2 linked regions of the Blastococcus colisei genome follow. The main gene of each other region encodes a partner of the protein of the gene in region 2 in a complex. Links are inferred from orthologs where the notes say so. Each region holds a gene or a part of one and is shown on either strand. Other genes may lie near its edges. The genes, in order: pcrA and uvrB.

Region 1 (14,621 bases), 1.1 Mb from region 2 along the record:
GAGCCGGTCATGCCCTGGACGATGACCTTGCTGTTCTCGTTGAGGAAGATCGACATTCTGGTGTCCTGTCGGTTCGAGGGGCGATTAGGCGGCGGCGAGTTCGGCGGCCCGGCGCGCGGCGCCGTCCATCGTGTCGACCACGGTCACCAGGGGGTGGTTGGCCTCGGCGAGGATCCGCCGGCCCTCCTCGACGTTGTTCCCGTCGAGCCGGACGACCAGCGGCTTGGTCGCCTCGTCGCCCAGGATGCCGAGCGCGGAGACGATGCCGTTGGCGACGGCGTCGCAGGCGGTGATCCCGCCGAAGACGTTGACGAAGACGCTCTTGACGGCCGGGTCGCCCAGGATGATGTGCAGGCCGTTGGCCATCACCTCGGCCGAGGCGCCGCCACCGATGTCGAGGAAGTTGGCCGGCTTGACGCCTCCGAACTCCTCGCCGGCGTAGGCGACGACGTCGAGGGTGCTCATGACCAGCCCGGCGCCGTTGCCGATGATCCCGACCTCGCCGTCGAGCTTGACGTAGTTGAGGTTCTTCTCCTTGGCGGCGGCCTCGAGCGGGTCGGCCGAGGCGGCGTCCTCGAGGGCGGCGTGCTCGGCCTGCCGGAAGTCGGCGTTCGCGTCGAGGGTCACCTTGGCGTCGAGCGCGAGGACGGTGCCGTCGGGCGCCTTGGCCAGCGGGTTGATCTCGACCAGGGTGGCGTCCTCCTGGGTGAAGACCTCCCACAGCTGGACGGCGATCGCGATGACCTGGTCGCGCACGTCGGCCGGGAAGTTGGCGGCGTCGACGATCTCGGCCGCCTTGGCCTCGTCCACGCCCTTCGACGCGTCGACCTGGATGCGGGCCAGCGCCTCGGGCCGCTCGACCGCGAGCTGCTCGATGTCCATGCCGCCTTCCTTCGAGGCCATGGCCAGGAAGGTGCGGTTGGACCGGTCGAGCAGGTAGGAGAAGTAGTACTCCTCGGCGATGTCGCTGGCCTGGGCCACCATCACCTTGTGGGTGATGTGCCCCTTGATGTCCAGCCCGAGGATGTCCTGGGCGCGGGCCCTCGCGTCCTCGGGGTCGTCGGCGAGCTTGACGCCGCCGGCCTTGCCGCGGCCGCCCACCTTCACCTGCGCCTTGACGACGACGGGCTGGGCGATCTCGCGGGCGATCGCCTCCGCCTCCTCGGGCGTCTCGGCGACGCCGCCGGGGAGCACGGGGACGCCGTGCGAGGCCAACAGGTCACGGGCCTGGTACTCGAAGAGATCCACGAACAGGCACCGTAGACCGCCCGTAACCCCGCCGCCCCCTCGGGCGTTGTAGGGGCCGGGAAGGCGTGGGGCGCATCACACGGTGCGTCACCCGATCGCTGCACTCCGGAGCTCCTGGAGCGCTCGCCGCCCGCCGCACCGCCCCGATCGCCGCCGATGAGGAGCCGTCCGTGCGCCGAGCCGCAACTGCCCTGGTCACCACCGTGCTGGCCGCCGGAGGCATGACCGCGCTGGCTCCGCCGGCGGCTGCCACCGAGGTCGTGCCGCGCGACCTGACGATCACCGTGACCGGACTCGGACCCGAGCGGCGGACGTGCCAGATCGACGCCGACCTCTACGTGCCGGCCGGGGTGACCGCGCGGCGGCCGGGACCGGCACTGCTCACGACGAACGGCTTCGGCGGCACGAAGGACGACCAGGCAGACTTCGCGCAGGGCTTCGGTGAACACGGGTACGTGACGCTCTCCTACACCGGCCTCGGATTCGTCGACGGCGACCTCTGCCCCATCACCCTCGACGACCGCGAGCACGACGGCGCGGCGGCCGGCCAGCTCCTGCGGTTCCTCGGCGGCGACCCGTCGATCGTCGCGGTGGACGACGCGACCGGTGCGCGCGTCCTCGTCGACCAGGTGATCCGCGAGGATCGCCGCACCGGCGTCGCCCACGACCCCGCGGTCGGGATGGTCGGGGGCTCCTACGGCGGCCAGATCCAGTTCGCGGCCGCCGCGGTGGAGCACGCGGCCGGCACCGACCGCCTCGACGCGATCATCCCGATGATCACGTGGAACGACCTCGCCTACTCGCTCAACCCCGACAACAGCGGGATCCCCGGCGGCGCGGCAGGGAGCGGCTCGGTCAGCTCGGCGAACACCGGCGTCTTCAAGTACCAGTGGTCCCTGCTGTTCACCGCGCTCGGGTTCGCCAACGGGGTGCAGGACCTCCCCGCGCTGTCCGATCCGGCGCAGGTGCAGGACCTGGCGCGGGAGAACTGCCTCAACTTCGACGCCCCGGTGTGCACCGCCCTCGCGGAGGTGGCGGCGACCGGCTTCGCCAGCCAGGAGTCGGTCGAGTTCCTGCGGTCGAACTCGGTGGCCGGCTACGTGTCCGACGTGCGCGTCCCCACTCTCATCGCGCAGGGCCAGGCCGACACCCTGTTCAACCTGCAGGAGTCGGTCGCGACGTACACCGCCCTGAAGGAGCAGGGCACCCCCGTGTCGCTGGTCTGGCAGTCGTGGGGCCACAGCGGCCCGAGCCCGCGGCCGGGAGAGCTGGACGAGCGCAACCCGGAGGACTCCTACCAGGGCCGCCAGGCGCTCGCCTGGTTCGACCACTACGTCCGCGGCCGAGGCCCGGCTCCGAAGCCGGCGTTCGACTACTACCGCGGCTGGGTCATGGAGGAGACCGGCGACATCGAGGAGGCCTACGCCTCGGCGCCGTCCTACCCCGTCGGTGAGGAGCGGACGCTGCACCTGTCCGGCGGCGGCCTCCAGGGCGGTGCGCTGGTCGACAGCCAGGCGGAGGTCGTCCCCGGCGTCAGCGCGTACAGCAGCGTGGCGCCGTTCGGGCCGAACTACACCGAGACCGCATTCCTCGACCAGTCGGGTCCGGTGACCGATCCCCCGGGGACGGCGATCCGCTTCGCCACGCCGCCGCTGGCCGAGCCGCTGGACGTCGTCGGTTCCCCGCGGCTCACCGTGCAGCTGGATGCCCCCGCGGTGGCCGCGACGCAGCCGACCGGACCGGCCGGGCAGCTGGTGGTCTACGCCAAGGTCTACGACATCGGCCCCGACGGCACGGTCGAGCTGCCGTACCGGCTGATCTCCCCCGCGCGCGTCGCCGACGTGACGAAGCCGGTCACCATCGAGCTGCCGGCGATCGTGCACCGGTTCGAGGCCGGTCACCGGCTGGCCGTGGTCCTCGCCGGCGGCGACCTGGCCTACCGGGGGTCCACCGTGCCGCAGCCGGTGAGCCTCGCGACCGGCCCCGACCACATCCAGCAGCTCACGCTGCCCGTCGTCGACTGAGCCAGGCATAGGTACCTATACCTGCGTTCTGGGCCCCGAGACGCAGGTATTGGTACCTATGCCTGGTCCGTGGTCAGGCGGGGGCGCCGACGTTCTGCTGCACCCAGTCGACGATCTCGGTGGTGGTCGCGCCCGGCGTGAAGATGTGGCCGATGCCCAGGCGCTCGAGCTCCGGGATGTCCTCGTCGGGGATGATCCCGCCGCCGAAGACGACGACGTCGTCGATGCCGCGCTCGTCCATCAGCTCGCGCAGGCGGGCGAAGAGCGTCATGTGGGCGCCGGACAGCACGGACAGCCCCACGGCGTCGGCGTCCTCCTGGATCACGGTCTCGACGATCTGCTCCGGCGTCTGGTGCAGGCCGGTGTAGACGACCTCCATGCCCGCGTCGCGCAGTGCACGCGCCACGATCTTCGCGCCGCGGTCGTGCCCGTCGAGGCCCGGCTTGGCGATGACCACCCGGATGCGTTCGTCCACGAGACGTAGCTTAGGAGCAGCTGCGCTGATCGCGGTCAGGAACGGCCACGGCGCAGGCGCCAGGCGAGCGCGGTGAGCGCCGCGTAAGCCAGCCCGGCGACGAGCAGGCCCGCTCCGGGAAGGGTCCACTCCAGCTCGCCGGAGGAGGCTGCGTCCCGCACCCCGGTCAGCGCCGCCCCCAGGACGACGACGGTCACGCCGAGCAGGCCCCCGACGACGGCCAGGCGCGGGCGCAGCGACGGCGCGATGACCGAGCAGAGGACGACGGCGCCGGCGAGCAGCAACCCACCCAGGAGCGCGAGCCCGGGGCGCTCGAGCAACGCCCGCGGGCCCTCCTGGGTCACCACGGTCTCCAGACCCGTCGCGGGGTCGGTGACCAGCTCGTCGGGCACGTCGGAGGACGGCAGCGAGAGACACAGGACGGCCGTGACGCCCAGCAGCACGGCGGAGCCGGCCAGGCCCGAGCGGACGGAGTCGAGCGCGCCGCCGTCCTCCATGACGGTCCGACCCCACGACCAGATGGCCACGACGCCCGCGAGGACGGTGAGCCCGAGGGCGACGACGCCGAGGACCCAGCCGGGCGCCGCCTCGACGCCGCTGGTGAGCACGCGCTCCCCGGCGAGCACCTCGACCGCGGGCCGGGTCGTCGAACTGCTGCCGTGGTAGAGCTCGATCAGCAGCTGTCCGACACCCAGCGCCCCGGCCACACCCGCGTAGGCCAGACCGAACTTCGGCACCGCTCCCCGGAGGAGGGCGCCGCCGACAGCGAGGTGGACTCCGGGCACGAGCAGGGCGACGAGCGCGCTGCCGAACCCGTCCACCGCCGACAGGTCCTGGCCGCCCACGACCAGATACGTGGGGAAGGCGGCCGCGACGCCGGCCAGGGCGGCGAGTACGAGCAGCACCCCGGCGACGCGAGCACCAGGGGGCACCGGGCCGACGACGAGCCCCTCCCCCGGCGTCGGCGTCCCTGCCTGCTGCGTGGCCGGGCGCGCCGACGGCGTCGGCCGCACCGCACCGCGGCGCGCGGTCGGCGTCACGCGGCGGCTGGTCGGCCCCGTTCGGGCGTCGCGGGACACGGTTCCCCCTTCGGTTCCCAGGTCGTCGGAATCGACCTCAGTCTGCGACCGCGGGCAGCGGTCGCGTGGTTCCGGATGGCAGCGATCCGGTCACGAACCGGACTCGATCCGCCGACGATCCGGAGAGTCGTGTGTGATGCGCATCACACGAGCGCATTACCGTGAAATCGACGGACACATATCCACGGACCAGCGAGGCCGAACCGCGCCGATGCCGGTGGAGGACAGTCGGGGAGATCGGTCATGCGTGCAACGAGTGGTCCGGAGCGCCACCCAGAGTCGCACACCGGACCGGCACCCGTCGGCACGCCAGGGGGCACGCTGCGCGCCCTGTGCAGCCCCGCCACGCTGACCGGCGGCCTCACCGAACTCGCCTGGGTCGGCGCCCACGTGCTCATGTATCCCCTCGGCACGCGGGTACCGGCACTGCGGCCCGACCCGCGCAACCGCCCGGGGCAGCAACCACCCACGGTGCGGGCGCTCTTCGCCGCCGATCCGCTGGCCGCCCGCATCCCGGTACTGCTCGTGCACGGCCTGGTGGACAACCGGTCGGTCTTCTCCGTGATGCAGCGCAGCCTGCGCCGGCGCGGGTTCGCCCACGTCTGCACCTGGAACTACAGCCCGCTCCTCACCGACGTCGCCCGCGGAGCGGCCGATCTCGGCGCGCACATCGAGCGCCTCTGCGAGCAGACCGGCTACGACCGGGTGCACGTCGTCGGGCACAGCCTCGGGGGACTGATCGCCCGCTACCACGTGCAGCGCCAGGGCGGGGACCGTCGGGTCGAGTCGCTGGTGACCCTCGGGACCCCGCACCAGGGTTCGGTCCTCGCCCACGTCGTCCCCACCCCGCTGATCCGCCAGCTCCGGCCGGGATCACCGGTGCTGCGGGAGCTCGCCGAGCCCGCCCCTGCCTGCCGGACCACGGTCACGGCGATCTACAGCGATCTCGACCAGGTGGTACTGCCGACGCGGTCGGGCCGGTGCGACCACCCCGATCTCGCCGCCCGTAACGTCCTGGTCCGGGGAGTAGGGCACATGAGCCTGCCCCGGCACCGGCAGGTGGTCGACGAGGTCGCCGCGACGCTGGCCGGCCGTCGCGAGGCCACGGACCGGCCGGCGGTCGGCCGCACCGCCGTCGCCTGAGCCGTTCCCGGGCGCGTCGCCGTAGGCGCGGCCGCGGTCATGCCGGTTCCGTCGTACCCGCGTGCCAGCGTCCTGCCGTCCTGCCGTCCTGCCGTCCTGCCGTCCTGCCGTCCTGCCGTCCTGCCGTCCGAGCCTCATCACACCGCGCACACAACGCGACACGTGCCGTGCGGTGCTTTGCCGTGCCATGACACATCGTTACGGTTCGATCACGGCGCCGGTGACCACCGGTGGACGACCGGACCCGGTCGTCCTCAGCCACCGCCGCTCCCCCGGCGGGCCGCCACACGGCTCGGCAGGGCAGCGCTCGTCCGGGAAGGTGCGCCATGTCTCGCAGCAGTGCACCCCAGGTCCTCGAGCGGCCCGGGACCGAGCGCGACACCGCCTCCCTGGGCGCCCCCATCGTCGACGCCACGCGGACAGCGCCCGCCGCCGTCTCCACGGCGGGGCCGACGGCCACCGCCGCGGAGCCGGTCACCGCGGAGCCGGTCACCGCGGAGCCGGCCACGCGCCCCCGGACCCGGCGGCTCCCCCACCCTCCCGGCCGCCGAGCCCACCTCTGGCTCGCCGCCCTGATCGCCGGCGCCGTCCTCGCGGCGGTCCCCGGCCTCACCGGACCATCGGACGAACTGACGGGCACCGCCTCCGACTACGGCCTCGGCGTCGCCGCCGACCTCGCCCTGAGCGGGGGCATCGACGACGCCGGCGTGCGCCGCAGCATCTCCGAAGCGGAGGCGCAGGCCCGGCTCGGCGAGCTCGCGGCCTCCCGCGCCGCGCGGGCCCCGAAGACCGTGCTCCCCACCCAGGGCCGGCTCACCACCTGCTACTGCATGCGCTGGGGCCAGATGCACTACGGCCTCGACCTGGCCGCCCCGCTCGGCACTCCGATCTACTCGGCCGCCGACGGCGTGGTCATCAAGGCCGGCCGCGTCTCCGGTTTCGGCAATGCCGTCTACATCCAGGACGCCGACGGCAACGTGCACATCTACGGGCACATGCGGTACTACGACGTCCGGGCCGGCGACATCGTGCACGCCGGCGACCAGATCGCGAAGGTCGGCAACGAGGGCTACTCCACCGGGCCGCACCTGCACTACGAGATCCACCGCGGCGACATCGACGGCCGCCCGCTCGACCCGCAGGACTGGCTCGCCGAGCGCGGCGTGCAGATCTGACGGTCGTTCGAGCGCGGCTTCGGGAGTGTTCTTCACACATTCGGAGCGCTGCATCGTCCCCGAAGGGCGAGAACAACCCCTAGAGCACGGCTGAGCCAGGGAGTCAGAGCTTCACGAGGGGGGCGTACCTGAGGACCAGGCGCTTGGTGCCGCCGGAGCCGAAGTCGACCGTGGCCTGGGCCTTGTCGCCCACGCCGGTCACCTCGACCACGGTGCCCAGGCCGAACGCGTCATGGCTGACCCGGTCGCCGACGTCCACCGCGATGACCGCCCGGTTGCCCGCGCCACCGCGCAGGCCACCGGTCGACAGACCGGTCGCGGCGACCCGCGACTGGGCCGACGAGTAGCCGGTCGACGCCGGGGCCGGCTCGAGCCGGGCCCAGTGCACCGTGTCCGGCGGGACCTCGTCCAGGAACCGGGACGGCGGGTTGTACGACGGCTGCCCCCAGCTGGTGCGCACCTGGGCCCGTGAGAGGAACAGCCTCTGCTGGGCGCGGGTGATGCCCACGTAGGCCAGCCGCCGCTCCTCCTCCAGCTCTCGCGGGTCCCCCAGGGCGCGCAGGTGCGGGAAGACGCCGTCCTCCAGCGCCGTCAGGAAGACGACCGGGAACTCCAGGCCCTTGGCCGTGTGCAGCGTCATCATCGTGACGACGCCGGCGTCGTCGCCGGTGACCGGGATCTGGTCGGCGTCGGCCACCAGCGACACCTGCTCCAGGAAGTCGGTGACCGTCCCGTTCGGGTTGGCTGCCTCGAACTCCGCGGCCACCGAGATCAGCTCGTTGAGGTTGTCGACCCGCCCCTCGTCCTGGGGGTCGGTGCTCGCCTGCAGCTCGGCGAGGTAGCCGGTGCGGTCGAGGATGCTCTCCAGCAGCGCGGCGGGCCCCGAACCGGTCTCGACCAGCTGCTCGAACTCCTCCAGCAGCGCGACGAACTCCTGGACCGACTTCAGCGAGCGGGTGGCGAGCTCACCCACCTCCGAACACCGGCGCAGCGCCGAGGCGAACGGGATCCGCTCGCGGTCGGCGAAGTTCTCGATGCATGCCTCCGCCCGGTCGCCGATGCCGCGCTTCGGGGTGTTGATGACCCGGCGCAGGCTGACGATGTCGGTCGGGTTGGCGACCACCTTCAGGTAGGCCAGCGCGTCGCGGACCTCCTTGCGCTCGTAGAAGCGCACCCCGCCGACGACCTTGTAGGGCATGCCGACCCGGATGAAGACCTCCTCGAAGACACGGGAGGCGTTGTTGGTCCGGTAGAAGACTGCGATGTCCTTCGGCTGGGCCACGCCCTCGTCGACCAGGGCGTCGATCTGCTCGGCGACCCAGGCGGCCTCGTCGTGCTCGTTGTCGGCGACGTAGCCCTCGATCAGCTCGCCGTCGCCGGAGTCGGTCCACAGGTTCTTGGGACGGCGACCGGTGTTGCGCGAGATGACCTGGTTCGCGGCCTTCAGGATCCGCTGGGTGGAGCGGTAGTTCTGCTCCAGCAGGATCGTGGTGGCCTGCGGGTAGTCGCGCTCGAACTCGTCGATGTTGCGGATCGTCGCGCCGCGGAACGCGTAGATCGACTGGTCGGCGTCGCCGACGACGCACAGCTCGGCCATGGGCACCGGGCCCGTGCCGTCGCCCACCAGCTCGCGGACCAGCATGTACTGGGCGTGGTTCGTGTCTTGGTACTCGTCGACCAGCACGTGCCGGAAGCGGCGCCGGTAGTGCTCGGCGACGTCGGGGAACGCCTGCAGCAGGTGCACGGTGTTCATGATCAGATCGTCGAAATCCATGGCGTGCGCCTGGCGCAGCCGCTGCTGGTAGAGCTTGTAGGCCTCCGCGAGCACCTTCTCCGGCGCCGTCTGCGGGACGTAGCCCTCCTCGTCGACCAGCTCGTTCTTGAGGTTGGACACCTGCGCGGCGAGGCTGCGGCCCGGGTAGCGCTTGGCGTCGAGGTCGAGGTCGCGGGCGACCATCGTCATCAGCCGGACCGAGTCGCCCTGGTCGTAGATCGTGAACGACGATTTCAGGCCCAGCTTGGCGGCCTCGGCGCGGAGGATGCGCACGCACATGGAGTGGAACGTCGAGACCCACATCGCGCGGGCGCGCGGCCCGACGAGGTGGGCCACCCGCTCCTTCATCTCGCCGGCGGCCTTGTTCGTGAACGTGATCGCGAGGATCTCGCCGGGCTGGGTGTGGCGCGCACCCAGCAGGTAGGCGATCCGGTGCGCGAGCACCCGGGTCTTCCCCGAGCCCGCGCCGGCCACGATGAGCAGCGGCCCGCCCTCGTGGACGACGGCCTGGCGCTGTGGGCCGTTGAGACCGGCGAGCATCCGCTCGAGCTCGCGCCCGACGGGGCCCTTGGCGGTGCGCTGGAGGGCCTCGGTTCCGGGCAGGGACTGCTGCGGCCCGGTCAGGGCCTCCTGGACGCTCATCCCGGGGTCCCCGCGGAGACGTGGAGCGCCAGCGGAGCGTTTTCGTGGGGTGGGTTCATGACCACATCACTGTAAGCCGGACGGGGGACACTCCCCGGGCGCCGTCCACGTCCACCCCACCCGTCCCACGAGCCGATCGTGGCGATCGCGTCGGACCTGTGGCAGACTCCGGTCCGTGCTCGCCACGGTCAGCTTTTACTACGGTCACCGGGATCCGGTGTCCGTCACCGCTGGCTGAGCACTCCGCCGCAACAGACGCCCCGGGCCCGAAGAGCCCCGGGGCGTTTTCTCGTTTCCGGGGACCTACGGGCCACCAGCACCCGAAGGACATCCCATGAGCGCCCTCACCGCCTCCTCCGCGCCCGTCGCCGTCACCGGCACCGAGATCGAGCGCATCGGCGAACTGCGGTCCGCGATCGACGCGTGCGACGCCGAGATCATCGAGCTCGTCCGGCGCCGGCTGGCCATCTCGCAGGAGATCGGCGCGCTGCGGTCGGCCAGCGGCGGCACGCGACTCAACCTCTCCCGTGAGCAGCAGGTGCTCGCGCGGTTCGAGGCGGCGCTGGGTGCCGACGGCGCCGCGCTCGGCATGATGCTGCTCCGTCAGGGTCGCGGCCGGCTCTGAACGAGGTCCCCGTCCTTCGACGTTCAGGGCGAGCCTCGGGACGGGGCCGTACAGCGGGACCGTCAGGGGACCGCGCGCCAGACCAGGGAGTCCTCGTCCCCCAGGGCCGAGACCTCGAGCAGCGTCCCCGGGCACTCCGCCAGCACCTCGGCGCCCAGCCCGTGCGCGAGCTCCAGCGCCGCCTCGAGCCCCTCGGCGGATGTCTCCGTCGACACCCGGAGGAGGCCGCGCCCCTCCTCGCGCCACACGCGCAGGTCGTCGTCCCCGGGGCGCAGTACTCCACCCAGCGCGTCGACGGCCGCCTGGTCCAGCGGTGGTTCGGGACGCAGCGCGAGGAAGAGGGTGAAGGTGTCCACCGCGAGAGTGTGCCCGCCGGCCTCTCGCGGCGGGCGCTGTATCCGGCGTCCCGTCCCGCGCCTCCTCCGGTCACCGCCCACCGGAAGGACGTGAGGCCGATGCACGAACCGATGCCCGTGCCGCCGTTCGGGCACCGCCTGCCCGCCGACGTCGCCGCCAGGTTCCGGGCGACAGCATCTGCACCCGCGTCCCGTCACTGCGCCCGTGCGCCCGTCCGGGTGCGACGTATCGCACCCGGCCTCTGCTGATCCCGACGTCCGGCGCGACCGGGCGTGTCCGCCGTGACCCCGCGGAGCGCCCGGATGTTGCCGGGGACCGGGCGCCACCGCTTCGCCGCTCTCCGAGGGGCCGAGGGTGCATCCGGTCGCCGGGCCGGTCGGGTCGCCAGGGGCTGGACCCGACCGGCTCCGGCCCTGATCTCCCGGCCGTGTCACATCCGGCTGCGCTGTTCCGTCTCCATGAGTGCACCCACCCGATGGAGAGGAACCGACATGACCGCGACCGACGACGCCCGCATCCCCCTCGACCCGCCCCGCACGCTGCTCAACCGGCTCACCCAGTGGTACTCGCGCCGCACCTACGGCACGGTTCTCGACCCGGGTGCGGCGATCGCGCACAACGGCCGCGTCCTGCGCACCTACATCCGGTACGAGCAGTCGCTCGCCCGGTGGAACCACCTCGACCCGACGCTGAAGGCGCTGGCCGTCATGTCCTCGGCCGCCACGATCGGCTGCTCCTGGTGCATGGACTTCGGCTACTGGGTGAGCGCCGAGGACGGCGTCGACCCGGCCAAGCTCCGCGACGTCCCGCGCTGGCGCGACAGCGACGTCTACTCCGACCTGGAGCGCCAGGTGATGGCCTACGCCGAGGCGATGAGCACCACGCCGGTCGGGGTCACCGACGAGATGGTCGCTGCACTGCGTCGCCGGCTGGACGACGCCCAACTGGTCGAGCTCACGATGATGGTGTCCGTGGAGAACAGCCGGTCGCGGTTCAACAGCGCCCTCGGACTGACCAGCCAGGGCTTCAGGGACCGCTGCGAGATCCCCGGCCGCCCGGCATGACCTCGGCGCTCGCTCCGTTCGACCGCCACCGGCGGCTGCTGTTCTCGGTGGCCTACCAGATGCTCGGCAGCGTCTCCGACGCCGAGGACGTCGTGCAGGACGCGTGGCTGCGCTGGTCTGCGGCCGACCGGAGCGAGGTGGCGGACGAGCGGGCCTACCTCGTGCAGACCGCTACTCGGCTCGCGCTGGACCGGATGACCTCGGCCCGCAGCAGGCGGGAGAGCTACGTCGGTCCGTGGCTGCCGGAACCGCTCCTGACCGGCGCGGGACTGGTCGCCTCCGGGTCCGCACCGGTCGACCCGACGGAGGCCGCCGAGGTCGGCGAGCAGGTGTCGCTGGCTCTGCTGGTGGTCCTGGAGACGCTCTCCCCCACGGAGCGGGCCGTCTTCGTGCTGCGCGAGGTGTTCGGCATGTCGATGGCCGAGGTGGCCGGCACGCTGGGCCGCACCGAGGTCGCCGTCCGCCAGATGGCCCACCGCGCCCGCGAGCACGTGCGCGCCCGCCGTCCTCGCTTCGACACCGACCGGCAGTCGCAGCGGGAGGTGACCGAGCGGTTCTTCGCCGCCTGCGCCTCCGGTGATCTGGCGGCGCTGCTGGCCGTCCTCGCGCCGGACGTCGTGCTGGTCAGCGACGGCGGCGGCAAGGCGAAGGCCGCGCTCCGCCCCATCCTGGGTGCGGAGAAGGTCGCCCGGTTCGTCGCCGCGACCGCGACGCAGGGCTTCAGCCTTCCCGGCCTGCGGGTCGAGGTCGCCGAGGTCAACGGCGCCCCCGGGATCGTGGCCTGGGCCGGGGAGGAGCCGCTGCTGGCGATGTCGCTGGTCGTGGCCGACGGCGTCGTCGAGCAGGTCCTCATCGTGCGGAACCCGGACAAGCTCTCCGGCCTCTCCGCCGCCGCGAACGACTTCTAGGCTCGCGCGGGTGACCCCGCCCCTCCCCCGCAATCCGGCCGAGCACGTCGAGCGGGTCCTCTGCGTCCTCGCCCATCCCGACGACGTGGACTTCGGGTCGGCGGGGACCGTCGCGACCTGGACGTCGGCCGGCACCGAGGTCGTCTACTGCATCGTGACCGACGGCGACGCGGGCGGCTTCGACGAGACACCTCGGGAGCAGATGCCGATCCTCCGGCGGGCCGAGCAGCAGGCCGCCGCAGCCGCGGTCGGAGTGAGCGACGTGCGTTTCCTCGGCTACCCCGACGGGCGGCTGGAGCTGACCCTCGACCTGCGCCGGGACATCAGCCGGGTCATCCGGCAGGTGAAGCCGCAGCGCGTCCTGACCACCTCGCCGGAGCGGTTCTGGGAGCGGGTCGCCGCTAGCCACCCCGACCACATGACCGTCGGCGAGGCGACGATGCGCGCGGTCTACCCCGACGCCCGCAATCCGTTCGCGTTCCCGGAGCTGCTGGACGAGGAGGGGCTGGAGGCCTGGACGGTGTCGGAGGTGTGGCTGGGCGCCAGCCCGCGGGCCGACCACCCCGTGGACGTCACCGACGTGCTCGACCGCAAGATGGCCGCGTTGCGCTGCCACGTGACGCAGGTCGGCCACATGCCCGAGCTGGAGCAGTTCGTGACGGGTTGGATGGGTCAGACGGCGCAGCGTTTCGGGTTGGCCGACGGCAGGCTCGCCGAGGCCTTCCACGTCGTCCACACCGCCTGACCGCTCAACCGGCTCCGAGAACGAGCATCGTCCCGCCGAACACGATCCCGGTGATCAGGCAGGTGATCGCGGTGAACCCGAAGATGTCCCGGACCCCGAGCCCGGCGACGGCGAGCAGCGGCAGCGCCCAGAACGGCTGGATCATGTTGGTCCACTGGTCGCCGTAGGCGATCGCCATCGTGATGACGGCCGGATCGACCCCGAGCGAGTCGGCAGCGTTCAGGAAGATCGGCGCCTGGACGGCGAACTGCCCGCCGCCGCTCGGGACGAACATGTTGAGCAGGCCGGCCGAGAGAAAGGCCCACAGCCCCAGAGTGCCGGGGCTGGAGATGTCGCTGAACCAGCCGCTGAGTTGGGCCGCCAACCCGGAGGCGGTCATCATCCCGATGATCCCGGCGTAGAGCGGGTACTGGAGCAGCACCTCGCCGACCGTCCGCACCGCCCCGCCCACGAGCTCGGCGAGCTCTGCCGGACTGCGCACGATCAGCAGGATGGCGGCGAGGAAGCTCCAGTTGACGATGTCGAGGGTGAGATCGAAGCCCTCCTGCGCGAAGTAGACCCCCAGGTAGGCCAGCAGCGCGAGGCCGGGGATCAGGGTGACCAGCCGGGAGGCCTCCATGCGCTCGGCGGGGGTCTCCGGGTCCTTCAGCGCGACGTCGGGCTCCTCCTCCCCCATCCGCTCGGGGAGCTCGATGATCCGGTCCTTGCCCTTCGGGGCCATCAGGACGACGGTCCCGAGGATCGCCGCGACGGCGACCACGATCGCGATGAGGTTCCACGGCGAGTAGACCGTCTCGCTGATCGGGATGGTCCGGCCGATCGCCTCCTCGACGAAGCTGCCGGGCGTCGCGGCGGCGAGGGGACCGGTGGCGCTGTACCCCATGTGCCAGACGGCGAAGCCGGAGTAGGCACTGGCGACGAGCAGCGGGTAGTGCAGCTTCGTGCCCCGGCGTCGAGCGGCGCGACCCACCTCGAGGGCGATGACGCCACCGACCACCAGCCCCAGCCCGAAGCTGATCAGCGACGCCACCGCGGAGACGAACGCGACGAACGCGTACGCCGCGCGGGGGCTCTTGGGCAGATCGGCGATGCGGATCAGGCCCGCCTTGACCGGCCGGGTCAGCGCCAGCGTGTAGCCCAGCAGGAGCACGAGGGCCACCTGCGTCATGAACGCCAGCAGGCCGGCCAGCCCGTCGCCCCAGGCCCGCGTCAGCTCCGCGGGTCCGACGTCGCCGAAGACGAGCGCGAGCACGGCCACGATGACGGTGAGGACCACCGCGAAGACGAAGGCGCCGGGGAGATAACGCTCCACGCCGGCAACCAGCGGGCGGGACAAGGTGCGCAGCATCGGCGTCATCTCCT
Region 2 (14,558 bases):
CGACCGGGCTGCCGCCGGACGGTGCGGAGTGGGGCGCCGCGGTCGCCGACCTCGTCGAGCGGTACGACATCGCCACCGCGGCCACCATCTCCTACGGCGAGACCCGGTTCCGGATGGCTGGCGGGACCATGGCCGTCCAGACCCGCCGGGTGTCACCGAACTACGGCGATCTGCACCGGATCGAGCCGGTCGAGGGCCGCTGGCTGCGCGAGGAGGACCGCGAGAACCTCTCCCCGGCGGTGGTCGTCAACGAGGCGTTCATGGCCGCTCTCGGCGTCCCGGACCTCACCGGCCGGCCCACCGTCGTCATCGGCGGGCCGACTCCGGTCACCGCGACCATCGTCGGCGTCGTCCGCGAGGGCTACGGCGAGGAACTGGTCGCGTATCGGATCGACCGGTCGACCGGTCCGTGGGATGCGGCCACGGCGGCGGACCCCGCGACGGCGATGTACGGCGGCCCGAGCACGCTCGAGCTGTGGGTCCCGGCCGAGCAGACCGACCAGGTCATGCAGACGGTCCGCCACGATCTCGCCCTCGCGCTGGACGGCGTCCAGGTCGACGCCTACCGGACCGACCCCCAGGGTGCCGAGGAGACCATCGCCATGCTGCGGCTCGCCATCCGGGGTGCCGGTGTGGTGGTGCTGATCCTGGGCGGCCTCGGCGTGCTCAACATCGGGCTGGTGACCGTCCGCCAGCGGATCCGCGAGATCGGGGTCCGCCGCAGCTTCGGTGCCACGTCCGGCCGCATCTTCGCCGCCGTGATGCTGGAGAGCGTCTGCGCCACGGCGCTGGCCGGACTCCTCGCGGTCGGGGCCGCGATCGTCCTCGTCCGGAACCTGCCGCTGGAACAGCTGCTGAACAACGGCATCCCGATCGCGGACCTGCCGGGATTCCCGGTGGCCGCAGCGATCGAGGGCATGATCGCCGCCACGGCCGTCGGCGCTCTGGCCGGGCTGCTGCCCGCGATCATCGCCGTCCGCGCCAAGGTCATCGACGCCATCCGTTTCTGAACCGGCGGCCGCCCGTCGCTGGAGCGACCAGTGGACCTGTATGGCCCAGAAGACGTCCGCGAACGGGACGCAGGGGTCCACTGGTCGCCGGGTCCCCGATCAATCGCGGGTGAGCAGCGCCACGGGGAGGCGGGTCAGCAGCGCGTCGACGGCCAGGCCGTCCATGTCGGAGACGACCCGCTCGCCGGTGAACAGGTCGCGCCAGGCGCCGGTGGGCAGCTGCAGGGCCGTGTCGCCCCAGCCCGTGGCCGCCAGTCCGGCCGGCAGGCGGGTCGCCACGACGACGGCTCCACCGCGGTCGTAGGCGACGAGGTGTTCGGCGGCCGACCCGGTGACCCCGACCGGCTCGTACCCGCCGAACCACTCGGGGTGGTCGCGGCGGGCACGCAGCACGCGCGAGACCACGAGCAGCTTGGCCGCGCCGCTGTCGTCGACCGCCGGGATCTCGCCACGGTCGAGGTCGGCCAGGAGCTTCCGGCGCAGGGCGTAGTCGACCGGACGGCGGTTGTCGGGGTCGACGAGCGAGAAGTCCCAGAGCTCGGTGCCCTGGTAGACGTCCGGGACGCCGGGCATCGTCAGCTGCAGCAGCTTCTGGCTCATCGAGTTCGACCGGCCGAACGGCGCGATCCGGGTGACGAAGGCGTCGATGTCGGCCGTGGTGGCGGGATCGTCGTACGCGGCGTCGACCAGCGCGTGCAGGTGCTCTTCGAACTCCTGCACCGGATTGGTCCAGGTCGTCGATGTGCCGGCCTCGCGGGCGGCCTTCTCCACGTAGGCCTGCGCCCGCTCCCGGGAGAGCGGCCATGCGCCGACGATGTTCTGCCACACCAGGTGGGCCAGCGGCCGGTCCGCCAGCGGATGGCGCTCCAGCAGCGTGCGGACGAGCTGCGCCCAGTCGCTCGGGAGCTCGGCGAGCACGGCCAGGCGGGCGCGGACGTCCTCGCTGCGCTTGGTGTCGTGGGTGGACAGCGTCGTCATCGACTCGGGGTAGCGCTCCGCGCGGCGCTGCTGTGCGGCGTGGAACTCCGCGACCGTGCTGCCGAAGCGCGCCGGGTCGCCGCCCACCTCGTTGAGCGCGACGAACCGCGCCCACCGGTAGTAGGCGCTGTCCTCCACGCCCTTGGCCATGACCGGGCCGCTGGTCTGCTCGAACCGGGTCGCCGCCTCCGACCCGGCGGAGGACAGGACGGAGTGCAGGGCATCGACCGCGGCGACCAGGTCCGGGCGGCGGTTGCGGACGGCGGTGACGGTCGCGTCGAGGTGCTCGCGACCGTCGGGCAGGTAGCTGCGGTAGACGGGGAAGCTGGCCAGCAGCTCGGCCAGCGCCTCGGTCTGCTGGGCGACGTCGACTGCGCTGTTGCCCGCCCACCCGAGCTTCCCGATGACCCGGACCAGCCGGGCGACCTCCGAGCCGAGCATGCCGTCGGCGACCTCGCGCTTGCAGTCGTGGACCAGCTGCTCGTAGTCGACGTCCTTGCCGGCCAGCTCGGTGTCCAGCGCGGTCAGCGCCGCCTCGCCGGCGGGGTCGATCAGCACCTCGTCGACCTCGGCGAGGGCGTCGTAGCCCGTCGTCCCGGCGGTCCGCCACGACTCCGGCAGGTCCTCGCCCGGCTCGAGGATCTTCTCCACGACCGTCCAGCGGTTGCCGGAGGCCTCGGCGAGGCGATCGAGGTATCCCTCGGGGTCGGCCAGGCCGTCGGGGTGGTCGATCCGCAGGCCGTCGACGGCGCCGTCGTCCACCAGTTGCAGGACCAGCTCGTGGGTGGCGTCGAAGATGGCCGGGTCCTCGACGCGCAGCCCGGCCAGGGTGTTGATGGCGAAGAACCGGCGGTAGTTCAGGTCGGCGTCGGCCCGGCGCCAGTCGACCAGCTCGTAGTGCTGGCGGGCGTGCACCTCCTGCGGGGTGCCGGCTCCGGTGCCCGGCGCGATCGGGAAGCGGTTGTCGTAGTACCGCAGCTCACCGTCGACCACCTCCAGCTTCTGGACGTCGTCCGCCGAGCCGAGGACCGGGATGCGGACCTTGCCGCCGCCGAACTCCCAGTCGATGTCGAAGGCGGCCGCGTGCGCGCTGTCCTGGCCGTGCTTCAGCACGTCCCACCACCAGGGCGCGGCCGCGGGGTCGTCGACGCCCATGTGGTTGGGGACGAGGTCCAGCACCAGACCGAGCCCGTGCTGGTGCAGGCCGGCGACGAACCGGTCGAAGCCGGCCCGCCCGCCGCGGGCCTCGTCGATGTGCGCGTGGTCGACGGTGTCGTAGCCGTGGTTGCTGCCTTCGGCCGAGCGCAGCAGGGGAGAGGAGTAGGCGTGGGTCACCCCGAGGTCGGCCAGGTAGCCGGCCACCTCCGCGGCGTCCTCCAGGCGGAACCCGGCGTGCACCTGCAGGCGGTAAGTGGCGGCCGGCACGCGCCGGCGGTCGTCCTCCGTCACAGCGCGGGGCCGGTGAGGACGACGATCGAGCGCCCCTGCACCGTGACCGTGTCGCCCGGCTTGACCTCGACGGGCTCGACCTCGTTCATCTCCGCCGTGTCCAGGACCGTCGTCCAGTTCTGGCAGTAGTCGTCGCTGGGCAGCGTGAAGTCGAGTGGCTCGTGCGAGGCGTTGTACGCCAGGAAGAAGTGGTCGTCGGTGACGTACTCGCCGCGCTCGTCCATCTCCCGGATGCCGACGCCGTTGAGGTACACGGCCAGCGACTTGGCGTAGGCGGCGTCCCAGTCGTCCTCCGTCATCTCCTCGCCCGCGGGCGTCAGCCAGGCGATGTCCGGCACGGGATCGCCGAGTCCTCGGCGGACCGGACGGCCGTGGAAGAACCGGCGACGGCGGAACGTCGGGTGTTCGCTGCGGAGCTTGGTGACGGCCTTGGTGAACTCGAGCAGGCCCTCGTCGACGTTCTCCCAGTCGATCCAGGTGAGCTCGGAGTCCTGGCAGTAGCCGTTGTTGTTGCCGCCCTGCGACCGCCCCAGCTCGTCGCCGTGCAGCAGCATCGGCACCCCCTGGCTGAGCATCAGCGTGGTGATGAAGTTGCGGCGCTGCTGCGCCCGCAGCTGCAGGATCTCCGGGTCGTCGGTCTTCCCCTCGACCCCGCAGTTCCAGCTGCGGTTGTGGCTCTCGCCGTCGTTGTTGTCCTCGCCGTTGGCCTCGTTGTGCTTCTCGTTGTAGGAGACGAGGTCGTTGAGGGTGAAGCCGTCGTGCGCGGTGACGAAGTTGATGCTTGCCATCGGACGGCGCCCCGAGTGCTGGTAGAGGTCCGACGACCCGGAGATCCGGTCGGCGAACTCACCGATCGTCCCGCCCTCGCCCCGCCAGAAGTCGCGGACCGTGTCGCGGTACTTGCCGTTCCACTCGGTCCAGAGCGCCGGGAAGTTGCCCACCTGGTAGCCGCCCTCGCCGACGTCCCACGGCTCGGCGATGAGCTTGACCTGACTGATGATCGGGTCCTGGTGCACCAGGTCGAAGAACGCAGCCAGCCGGTCGACGGCGTGCAGCTCGCGGGCCAGGGTGGAGGCGAGGTCGAAGCGGAAACCGTCGACGTGCATCTCGGTGATCCAGTAGCGCAGCGAGTCCATGATCAGCTGCAGCGACTGAGGCGTCCGGACGTTGAGCGTGTTCCCGGTACCGGTGTAGTCCATGTAGTACTGCTTGTCGTCCTCGACCAGCCGGTAGTAGGCCTGGTTGTCGATGCCCTTGAACGACAGCGTCGGACCGAGGTGGTTGCCCTCGGCGGTGTGGTTGTAGACGACGTCGAGGATGACCTCGATGCCGGCCTCGTGCAGGGTCCGCACCATCCCCTTGAACTCCTGCACCTGCTGACCCGCCGTGGTGTCGCTGGCGTACTCGTCGTGCGGCGCGAAGAAGCCGATCGTGTTGTAGCCCCAGTAGTTGCGCAGGCCCTTCTGCTGCAGGGTGTCGTCCTGCACGAACCGGTGCACCGGCATGAGCTCGATCGCGGTGACCCCCAGCTCGGTGAGGTGCTCGATGATCGCCGGGTGCGCGATGGCTGCGTAGGTGCCGCGCAACTCCTCCGGGATCCGCGGATGGGTCATCGTCAGGCCCTTGACGTGGGCCTCGTAGATGACCGTCTTGTTGTACGGCGTCTTCGGCGGGCGGTCGACGCCCCAGTCGAAGTACGGGTTGACGACGACGGACTTCGGCATGTGCGGTGCCGAGTCCTCGTCGTTGCGCTCCTTGGTCTCGAAGTCGTAGCCGAAGACCGACGGGTGCCAGGCGATCTGGCCGTCGATCGCCTTGGCGTACGGGTCGAGCAGCAGCTTGTTCGGGTTGCAGCGCTGGCCCTCGGCGGGGTCGTAGGGGCCGTGCACCCGGAAGCCGTAGCGCTGGCCGGGATGGATGCCGGGGAGGAAGGCGTGCCAGACGTACCCGTCCATCTCGGGGAGGCGGATGCGCTCCTCGTTCCCCGCTTCGTCGAAGAGGCACAGCTCGACCTTCTCGGCGACCTCGCTGAAGATCGCGAAGTTGGTGCCGGTGCCGTCGTACGTGGCCCCGACGGGGTAGGCACTGCCGGGCCAGACCTGGGTCATCCTGGGTGTTCCTCCTGCGCTGGTGGCCCCGTGCCGGGGGCCGATGGGTCTCTCCGGCGATCTTCGCGGAGGAAGCATGGTGGGGCTGGACAGGGGTTTGTCGTGCCCTGGCGCGAGGCTGCGCACACCTGACTTCCCTGTGAGGCGCGACCCTTTCGTCCGGGGACGACGACGCCCCCCGCGGTCGGGCCGCGGGGGGCGTCGTGCGCAGGTCCGACGGGCCGCGGCGGGCAACCGCGCCGGGCGGGCGATGGACGACCCCGGGGGGCCGGACGCCGCGATCCGGGGTCCGACCTCGCCCGGCAACTCCGGGTGGCGCTGGTCCCCGGTCTGGAACCGCTCCTGCGACCAGGCACGCTAGGGGGGCGCCGCCGTCGAGGACAAGTAGCGGATGAGTTCCGGATGGCCCCGGGCGCACCAGTCGGCCCACGGAACCGCTCGGGCCCGTTCTGTCACACCGCCGTCGTACCGTTTCCCCGTGCCCACATCCACGGAGATCCGGCCCACGCAGGGGCGGTTCCAGGTCGTCAGCGAGTTCGAGCCCTCCGGCGACCAGCCCGCGGCCATCACGGCGCTGGCCGAGAAGGTGAACGCGGGGGAGAAGGACGTCGTCCTGCTCGGTGCCACCGGTACGGGCAAGTCGGCGACGACGGCCTGGCTCATCGAGCAGGTGCAGCGCCCGACGCTGGTCATGGCGCCGAACAAGACCCTCGCGGCCCAGCTCGCCAACGAGTTCCGCGAGCTGCTGCCGAACAACGCCGTCGAGTACTTCGTCTCGTACTACGACTACTACCAGCCCGAGGCCTACGTCCCGCAGACCGACACCTACATCGAGAAGGACTCCTCGGTCAACGACGAGGTCGAGCGGCTGCGGCACTCGGCGACGCAGAGCCTGCTCACGCGCCGGGACGTCGTGGTGGTGGCCACCGTGTCCTGCATCTACGGCCTGGGCACCCCGCAGGAGTACGTGGAGCGGGCGCTCAAGATCAGGCTGGGGGAGTCCCGCGACCGCGACGAGCTGCTCCGCACGCTGGTCACCGAGCAGTACACCCGCAACGACCTGTCCTTCACCCGCGGCACCTTCCGGGTGCGCGGCGACACGATCGAGGTCTTCCCGGTCTACGAGGAGCTCGCCTGCCGGATCGAGATGTTCGGCGACGAGGTGGAGCGGCTGTACTACCTGCACCCGCTCACCGGCGAGGTGGTCCGCGAGGTCGAGGAGCTCTTCGTCTTCCCGGCCACCCACTACGTCGCCGGCCCCGAGCGCATGGAGCGGGCGATCGGGGGCATCGAAGCCGAGCTCGAGGGGCGGCTGGCCGAGCTGGAGCGCCAGGGCAAGCTGCTGGAGGCCCAGCGGCTGCGCATGCGCACGACCTACGACATCGAGATGATGCGCCAGGTCGGCTTCTGCTCCGGCATCGAGAACTACTCCCGGCACATCGACGGCCGCGCGCCCGGCAGCGCCGGCTCGTGTCTCATCGACTACTTCCCCGACGACTTCATGCTGGTCATCGACGAGTCGCACGTGACGGTGCCGCAGATCGGCGGCATGTACGAGGGCGACATGAGCCGCAAGCGGACGCTCGTCGAACACGGCTTCCGGCTGCCCTCGGCGATGGACAACCGCCCGCTGAAGTGGGAGGAGTTCACCGACCGCATCGGCCAGACGGTCTACCTGTCGGCGACGCCCGGGAACTACGAGCTGGGCCGCACCGGCGGTGAATTCGTCGAGCAGGTCATCCGCCCGACCGGGCTGATCGACCCGGAGGTCGTGGTCAAACCGACCAAGGGGCAGATCGACGACCTCGTGCACGAGATCCGCATCCGGACGGAGAAGGACGAGCGGATCCTGGTCACCACGCTGACCAAGAAGATGGCCGAGGACCTCACCGACTACCTGCTCGAGCTCGGGATCAAGGTCCGGTACCTGCACTCCGAGGTGGACACCCTGCGGCGCGTGGAGCTCCTCTGGGAGCTGCGGCAGGGCGAGTACGACGTGCTGGTCGGCATCAACCTGCTGCGCGAGGGCCTCGACCTGCCCGAGGTGTCCCTGGTGGCCATCCTCGACGCCGACAAGGAGGGCTTCCTCCGGTCGGGCACGTCGCTGATCCAGACCATCGGCCGTGCGGCGCGCAACGTCTCGGGCCAGGTGCACATGTACGCGGACAAGGTCACCCCGTCGATGGCGCTGGCGATCGAGGAGACCAACCGCCGCCGCGAGAAGCAGATCGCCTACAACACCGAGCGCGGCGTCGACCCCCAGCCGTTGCGGAAGAAGATCGTCGACATCCTCGACGGCATCTACCGCGAGGCCGAGGACTCGGAGTCCGCCGAGCTGATCGGCGGCTCCGGGCGGCAGCAGTCCCGCGGCAAGTCGCCGGTCCCTGGTCTCTCGTCGAAGAAGAAGGCCGGCAAGGCCGGGTCGATCGATGTCCAGGGCCTGCCACGCGCCGAACTCGCCGACCTGATCACGCAGATGAACGAGCAGATGCTGGCTGCTGCCCGGGAGCTGCAGTTCGAGGTCGCCGCGCGGCTGCGCGACGAGCTGACCGAGCTGAAGAAGGAGCTTCGCCAGCTCGACGCCGCCCACGCCTGAGAGGAGCAGCGCGGCCGGGAACAAGGCAGCGGGTACGACCGTTGGCGACGTGAGGACCACGCGTCCCGGGAACGGGCACGTGGTTCTGCTGTGGAGGGGAGTATCCCGCCGCGGCAGCGTCGTCAGTACGAGGTCCCCACGGATCTCCGGCGCTGCCGGTCGTCACGCCAGGCGACGGGAGAGACCTCCGGAACCGACCCTGAGCGGCGCGAGCGCGCCGCCGAGTCTCCGGAGGACTGAACCTTGGACGTGCCCTTCTGGGTATGGGCTGTCACGGTCACTGCGATCGTGGGCATGCTCGTCTTCGACCTCGTCGGTCACGTGCGCACGCCGCACGCACCGACGCTGCGCGAGTCCGCGATGTGGTCGGCGCTCTACGTCGGCATCGCGATCGTGTTCGGCTTCCTCGTCTGGTGGGGCTGGGGCGCCGGCTTCGCCGGCGAGTACTTCGCCGGTTACGTGACCGAGAAGAGCCTCTCGGTCGACAACCTCTTCGTCTTCGTCCTGATCATGGCCGCGTTCGGCGTGCCACGGGAGCTGCAGCAGAAGGTGCTGCTCTTCGGCATCACGTTCGCGCTGGCCCTGCGGACCGTCTTCATCGTCGTCGGGGCGGCGGCCATCGCGAACTTCAGCTGGGTCTTCTACCTGTTCGGCGCGATCCTGATCTACACCGCGTGGATGCAGGCCCGCAGCGGCGGCCACGAGGACGAGGACGACTACAAGGAGAACGCCGTCCTCCGGTTCGCCCGCAAGCGCCTGCGGACCACGGACGAGTACCACTCCGACCGCATGACCGTGAAGCTGGACGGCAAGCGGTTCCTCACCCCGCTGGCCATCGCCCTGATCGCTATCGGGACGGCCGACGTCATCTTCGCCGTCGACTCGATCCCGGCGATCTTCGGCCTCACCCAGGAGACGTTCCTCGTTTTCGCCGCCAACGCCTTCTCGCTGCTCGGGCTGCGGCAGCTGTTCTTCCTCATCGACGGGCTGCTCGACCGGCTGGTCTACCTCTCCTACGGCCTCGCGGTCATCCTCGGCTTCATCGGCGTGAAGCTCGTCATCCACGCGCTGCACGAGAACGAGTTGCCGTTCATCAACGGCGGCGAGCACGTCACCGTGATCCCCGAGGTGTCGATCACGGTGTCCCTGCTCGTCATCCTCGCGACGCTGGTGGTCACGACCGTGGCCAGCCTCTGGCGGGTCCGCCACGACCGGCGTGAGCACCTCGTCGCCGAGGTGGCAGCGGCCGACCCGACATCCCTGTCGGCCGGTGAGGAGACGCCGGTGGACTCCCTCCGGGCGTCCAGCGAGTCCGACACCGACCGAGCAGGTAGCGTGAGCGCCGCGAACCCGGGCCGACGCGAACACTGACGATCGCGGCCGCCGGGGGGATGCGAAGGAGGGGAGTATCCCCCCGCGGCAGCGTCGTCATCACGAGGTCCCATGGCCTCCGGTGCTGCCGGTCGCGCGCCCGCCGGCGTGCGGTGGGAGAGACCTCCGGTGCTGAGACTGCTTGTCCCCCGGAGGAACCCACCGCATGGAGCTACCCGTCTGGTTCGAGATCACGACGTTCGTGGGGCTCACGGTCCTGCTGCTCGCCGACCTCGCCATCGTCGCTCGTCGACCGCACGAGCCCTCCATCAAGGAGGCCAGTCTCTGGGTCGGCTTCTACGTGAGCCTGGCGCTGATCTTCGGCGTCCTGATGCTGGCGTTCACCAATGGCACCTACGCCACGGAGTTCTACGCGGGCTGGCTCACCGAGTACTCGCTCTCGGTCGACAACCTCTTCGTCTTCGTGATCATCATGGCGCGCTTCCAGGTGCCACGGAAGTACCAGCAGGAAGCGCTGATGATCGGCATCATCATCGCCCTGGTCCTGCGCGGGATCTTCATCCTGATCGGTGCCGTGGTCATCGAGCGGTTCGTGTGGGTCTTCTACATCTTCGGCGTCTTCCTGATCTACACCGCGGTCAACCTCGTCAAGCACCGTGGCGAGGACGAGGACTACGAGGAGAACGCCTTCATCCGGCGGATGCGCAAGATCCTGCCGATCACGAAGGACTACCACGGCGCGAAGATCCGGGTGAGCGAGAACGGCAAGAAGATGTGGACGCCGATGATCGTGGTCATCCTGGCGCTCGGGACGACCGACCTGATCTTCGCGCTGGACAGCATCCCGGCGATCTTCGGCCTGACCCGGGAGCCGTTCATCGTCTTCACGGCCAACGTCTTCGCCCTGATGGGCCTGCGTCAGCTGTACTTCCTGCTCGGCGGCCTGCTGAAGCGGCTCGTGTACCTCTCGCTCGGACTCGCGGTCATCCTGGCCTTCATCGGCGTCAAGCTGATCCTGGAGGCGCTGCACGAGAACCAGCTGCCGTTCGCAGGCGAGCGCGAGCCCATCGAGGCGGTGCCGCACATCCCGATCTGGCTCTCGCTGTCGATCATCCTGGGTGTGCTGATCGTCGCCACGGTGGCCAGCCTGGTGAAGACCCGCGGTCAGCTCGCCAGCGCCGGGCCGCCGGACATCGACCCCGAGACGGCGAAGTCCGTCCCGACCGGGGGTCCCGAGGCCGCGGCCGCTGCCGAGGCCCGCATCGCCGACGAATCCGGCGAGGAGCGCAGCCGCCGCTGAGCGGCGGCGGAACAGACGTCGGCCGCGGCCGGTTGACTCGTCTCCGTGGGTGAGGGGACGGACGCCGGCCGCGTCGCCGGGCTCGTCGGGTTGCTCTTCGGCCTCGCCGGGATGGGCAGCGCAGCCGTCGCGGTCACGCTGCCGGCGATCGCGGCCGACCTCGACCTCACGACCGGCGGGGTCTCATGGGTCATCAGCCTCTACGCCCTGATGCTCGCGGTGGCGACGGCGATCTACGGCCGGGCTGCTGACCTGGCGGGCATCCGCCTGCCCCTCCTGGTAGGGGTTGGCCTGATGGCCGGCAGCGCGGTCCTCGGAGGCTTCGCGCCCAGCATCGAGGTGCTGCTGGCCGCTCGGGTGCTGCAGGGCATGGGAGCGGCCGCGGTGCCCGTCCTCGGCATGGCCATCGTCAGCGCCCGTTACGAGGGCGCCGTCCGGACCACCGCCCTCGGTCAGGTCGCCGGGACGGCAGCCGCCGTGAGCGCACTCGGCCCGCTGGCGGGTGGCCTGGTGGCCGATCTGGCCGGCTGGCGGGCAGTCGTCGCGCTTCCCGCGCTCGGACTCCTGGTCGTCCCCGCTCTGTGGCGAGCCCTGCCGACGCAGGGAACGGGTGCCCGGCTCGACGTCCTGGGCGCGGTGCTCGTGGCCGCCACGGCGGCCGGACTGGTGCTGCTCGTGCAGTCGCCTGCCTCGGGAGTCCTGGTGGCGACGGTGGGGGCCTTGCTGCTGGGCCTCGGCGTGCCCGCCGTCGCGGCCCGGGTCCGCCGCCGCCCGGAGGGCTTCCTCCCGCGGCGAGTCGTCCGTGAGCCCGTCGTCGTCCGCAGCGCACTGGCCGCCTCGGCCGTGCCGGCGGCCTGGTTCGCTCTGCTGATCGCTGTTCCGGCGGTCCTCGCCGTGCGCGGGTGGACGCCGCTGCAGGTGGGACTGGCGCTCGTACCGAGTGCCGTCACCGGCTTCCTCGCTCCGCGTCTCGCGGGTCCACTGCTCGCGCGCCTCGGGCCGGCCCGGTCCCTCGTCGTCTCCGACGCGACGGCGGCGGTGGCGATGGTCGTCGCCGCCGTGGGAGCGGCGCGCGGCTCGGCGGCTGTGCTCGTGACGGCGGTGGTCCTCGTGACGCTGGCCTTCGGTCTCGGCCAGCCGGCCCTCATGGCCGCCGTGGGCGGTGCCGTGGCGGCGGACGTCCGCGGCGTGGCCCTGGGCATCGCCACGCTGGTCTTCCTCGTGGGCGGGGGCGTGGGCTCCGCGGTCGTCGGCGGGATGGGGGAGGTCCTGGGTCTCGATCGCAGCCTGCTGCTGCTTGCGACGCTGCCGCTCCTGGGCAGCCTGGCGCTGGTGAGCACCATTCGCGCGCGGACGATCCGGTCCTGAGCCCAGCGCTGCGGGTCCGGAGGTCACGCGGCGCCCTGCACCCCGGACGGACTAGCGTCGCGGGCCATGCGCCCTGACGATCTCGCGCTCCTGCGCACGCCGGGGGTGCCGGCCGTGTCCCCGGACGGCCGGATGGCCGTCGTCGCCGTGGCCCGTCCGGACCTGGAGGCCGACGAGTACCGGAGCCAGCTGTGGGCGGTGCCCACCGACGGGTCCGCGCCGGCTCGTCCGGTGACCTCCGGTTCCCGCGACAGCGCCCCGGCGTTCTCACCGGACGGCCGCTGGCTGGCCTTCCTCAGTGCCGAGCGGGGCGGGAAGCCGCAGATCTGGCTGCTGCCGACCGCCGGCGGGGAGCCCCGCACGCTCACCTCGCACCACCTCGGCGCGGGGGCGCCGGTCTGGTCACCGGACTCGCGTCGCCTGGCCTACGTCGCCCGGGTGCCGGAGCCCGGCCGCTACGGCACGGTCGACGGCGTGGGGGCCGAGGCGGAGGCGCCACGGCTGATCACCTCGCTGCAGTACCGGCGCGACGGGGTCGGGTTCCTCGCCGACAAGCCGAGCCAGGTCTTCGTGCTCGGCCTCCCGGCCGACTTCGCCGACGACATCGCCCAGCTGCCGGAGCCGGTGCAGGTGACCACCGGTGACGCCGACTGCGAGGACGTCACCTGGCGCCCGGACGGCGGTGAGCTCGCGTTCGTGTCCGCGCGCCACCCGCGGGCCGACCGCGATCTGGTGCGAGACGTGTACGCCATCCGGCCGGACGGGTCCGGGCTGCGGCGGGTGACCGCCTGCCGTGGCGACACCGCGCTGCCGGCCTACGCCGGTGACGAGCTGTACGTCACGGCAACGCCGGACCTCGGCCCCGAGGGAGTCGACTTCGTCGCCCGGCAGGCGGTGCCGTGCCGGGTTGCCGGCGACGGCGCCCTCGAGCCGCTGCTCGACCCGGAGGAGCACCACCGCGGGGACGAGACATCGTCCACGGTCGTCGTCGACGGCGCGGTGCTGGTCGGCGTCGAGCGGCGCGGCAGCGTCGAGCTGCTGCGGGTACCGCTGGACGGCGGCGTGCCCGAGGCCCTGATCGACGGGCCGTTCACCGTCCGCGGCTTCGCGGCCGCCGGGGGAGTCGTCGTGGCCGTCGTCGCGCACGACCGGTCCGCCGGTGAGCTGATCGCGCTCACCCCCGGACAGCGCCGGCTGCTCACCGCATTCGGCCGGACGCTAGGCGAGACCGGTCGCGTGCACCGGATGGCGGAGCGGACGGCCCCGGCTCCGGACGGCCATCAGGTGCACGGGTGGGTCACCACCCCGCCGGGTCCCGGTCCGCATCCCGTGCTGCTGACCGTCCACGGCGGGCCGTTCGCGCAGTACGGCTGGACCCTGTTCGACGAGATGCAGACCTACGTCTCCGCCGGGTATGCGGTGGTCCAGTGCAATCCGCGGGGCTCCTCCGGCTACGGAGCCGAGCACGGCCGGGTGATCCGCGGCGGCTGGGGCGGGCTCGATGCCGGTGACGTCCTGGCCTTCCTCGACGCGGCCCTGGCGGACCCGGCGCTCGACGCCGACCGGGTGGGGGTCATGGGCGGCTCCTACGGCGGCTATCTCACCGCCCTGCTGATCGGGCGGACCAACCGCTTCGCCGGTGCCGTCGTAGAGCGGGCGTTCCTCGACCCGGTGAGCTTCGTCGGCTCGTCCGACATCGGCTGGGTCTTTCCCGACCAGTACCTCGGGACCGATCCCCACCGGCTGGCGGCGCAGAGCGCGATGACGAACGCCCCCGGGATCACCACGCCGACCCTCGTCGTCCACTCCGAGGAGGACTGGCGCTGCCCCGTCGAGCAGGGTGCCCGGCTCTACGTCGAGCTCAAGCGCCGCGGCGTCCCCTCGGAGCTGCTGCTCTTCCCGGGGGAGGGACACGAACTGAGCCGCTCGGGGCGGCCCCGCCACCGGCTGGCCCGGTTCGAGCACATCCTCCGCTGGTGGGCCCGCTGGCTGCCGACGGAGCAGAACCCCGGATCTGGAGCGGACGAGCTGGTCGACCAGCCCGTCGCGGACGGCGAGCTGATCGACGTCGAACCGGCCGGCGCCGAGCCGCTCAGCGTGCGCGCCACCCGCGTGAACTGATGTCCCGCGCGATCGAGCTCCTGGCAGGGTGGCGGCACTCGGGTCGCCGGAGGAAGGAAGTGCACACCGTGGTCGAGCGCCGGTTGCCCCGCTGGCAGGAGCTCCAGGAACTGGTGAGGCCGCGACGCCCGTCCGGGAACGCGACCGAACGACGGCTCGCGCGGGCGGCCACGATCGGCGACCTCCGGGAGATCGCTCGCCGGCGGGTGCCCCGCGCTGTCTTCGACTACACCGACGGCGCCGCCGGGGCGGAGATCAGCCTGCGGCGCTCGCGCGAGGTGTTCGAGCGGGTGGAG

The links.
Region 1: the proteins of uvrB (region 2) and pcrA are in contact, whole or in part, in a crystal structure (PDB 7EGT), measured with the Thermus thermophilus proteins. The link is inferred for Blastococcus colisei from one-to-one orthologs. Residues at the interface, in WP_096411307.1 of Thermus thermophilus: Glu23, Leu25, Arg26, Asp27, Gly28, Glu29, Arg30, Phe31, Arg55, Glu326, Asp327, Phe328, Glu379, Ser382, Gln383, His398, Gly400, Arg401; in WP_096412145.1 of Thermus thermophilus: His654, Arg656, Phe657, Gln666, Asp668, Glu669, Lys680, Arg681, Leu682, Ser683, Lys685, Tyr686, Ala687.

Annotation. Positions count from the first base shown.
Region 1 is NZ_VFQE01000001.1:802,508-817,128, reverse strand. What follows is about bases 6,905-9,900. They hold pcrA (DNA helicase PcrA), read right to left. Parts: upstream 9,561-9,900; coding sequence 7,248-9,560; downstream 6,905-7,247. Other genes in these bases: FHU33_RS03910 (chorismate mutase), read left to right, coding at 9,895-9,900; FHU33_RS03920 (M23 family metallopeptidase), read left to right, coding at 6,905-7,144. Outside these bases: sucD (succinate--CoA ligase subunit alpha), read right to left, coding at 1-56; sucC (ADP-forming succinate--CoA ligase subunit beta), read right to left, coding at 85-1,248; FHU33_RS03940 (CocE/NonD family hydrolase), read left to right, coding at 1,419-3,272; icmB (coenzyme B12-dependent isobutyryl CoA mutase small subunit), read right to left, coding at 3,346-3,747; FHU33_RS03930 (hypothetical protein), read right to left, coding at 3,783-4,787; FHU33_RS03925 (esterase/lipase family protein), read left to right, coding at 5,070-5,969; more of FHU33_RS03920, read left to right, coding at 6,296-6,904; more of FHU33_RS03910, read left to right, coding at 9,901-10,185; FHU33_RS03905 (hypothetical protein), read right to left, coding at 10,248-10,541; FHU33_RS03900 (carboxymuconolactone decarboxylase family protein), read left to right, coding at 11,034-11,606; RNA polymerase sigma factor SigJ, read left to right, coding at 11,603-12,514; FHU33_RS03890 (PIG-L deacetylase family protein), read left to right, coding at 12,525-13,259; FHU33_RS03885 (short-chain fatty acid transporter), read right to left, coding at 13,264-14,607. UniProt on the Escherichia coli protein: A helicase with DNA-dependent ATPase activity. Unwinds DNA duplexes with 3'-5' polarity. Translocates on single-stranded DNA with 3'-5' polarity. Initiates unwinding more efficiently from a nicked substrate than double-stranded DNA.
Region 2 is NZ_VFQE01000001.1:1,878,371-1,892,928, forward strand. Bases 5,650-8,582 are described here. They hold uvrB (excinuclease ABC subunit UvrB), read left to right. Parts: upstream 5,650-6,023; coding sequence 6,024-8,141; downstream 8,142-8,582. Other genes in these bases: FHU33_RS08960 (TerC family protein), read left to right, coding at 8,436-8,582. Also shown: FHU33_RS08940 (ABC transporter permease), read left to right, coding at 1-1,010; treY (malto-oligosyltrehalose synthase), read right to left, coding at 1,110-3,413; glycogen debranching protein GlgX, read right to left, coding at 3,434-5,545; more of FHU33_RS08960, read left to right, coding at 8,583-9,512; FHU33_RS08965 (TerC family protein), read left to right, coding at 9,679-10,773; FHU33_RS08970 (MFS transporter), read left to right, coding at 10,819-12,141; FHU33_RS08975 (alpha/beta hydrolase family protein), read left to right, coding at 12,208-14,262; FHU33_RS08980 (alpha-hydroxy acid oxidase), read left to right, coding at 14,322-14,558. UniProt on the Escherichia coli protein: The UvrABC repair system catalyzes the recognition and processing of DNA lesions. A damage recognition complex composed of 2 UvrA and 2 UvrB subunits scans DNA for abnormalities.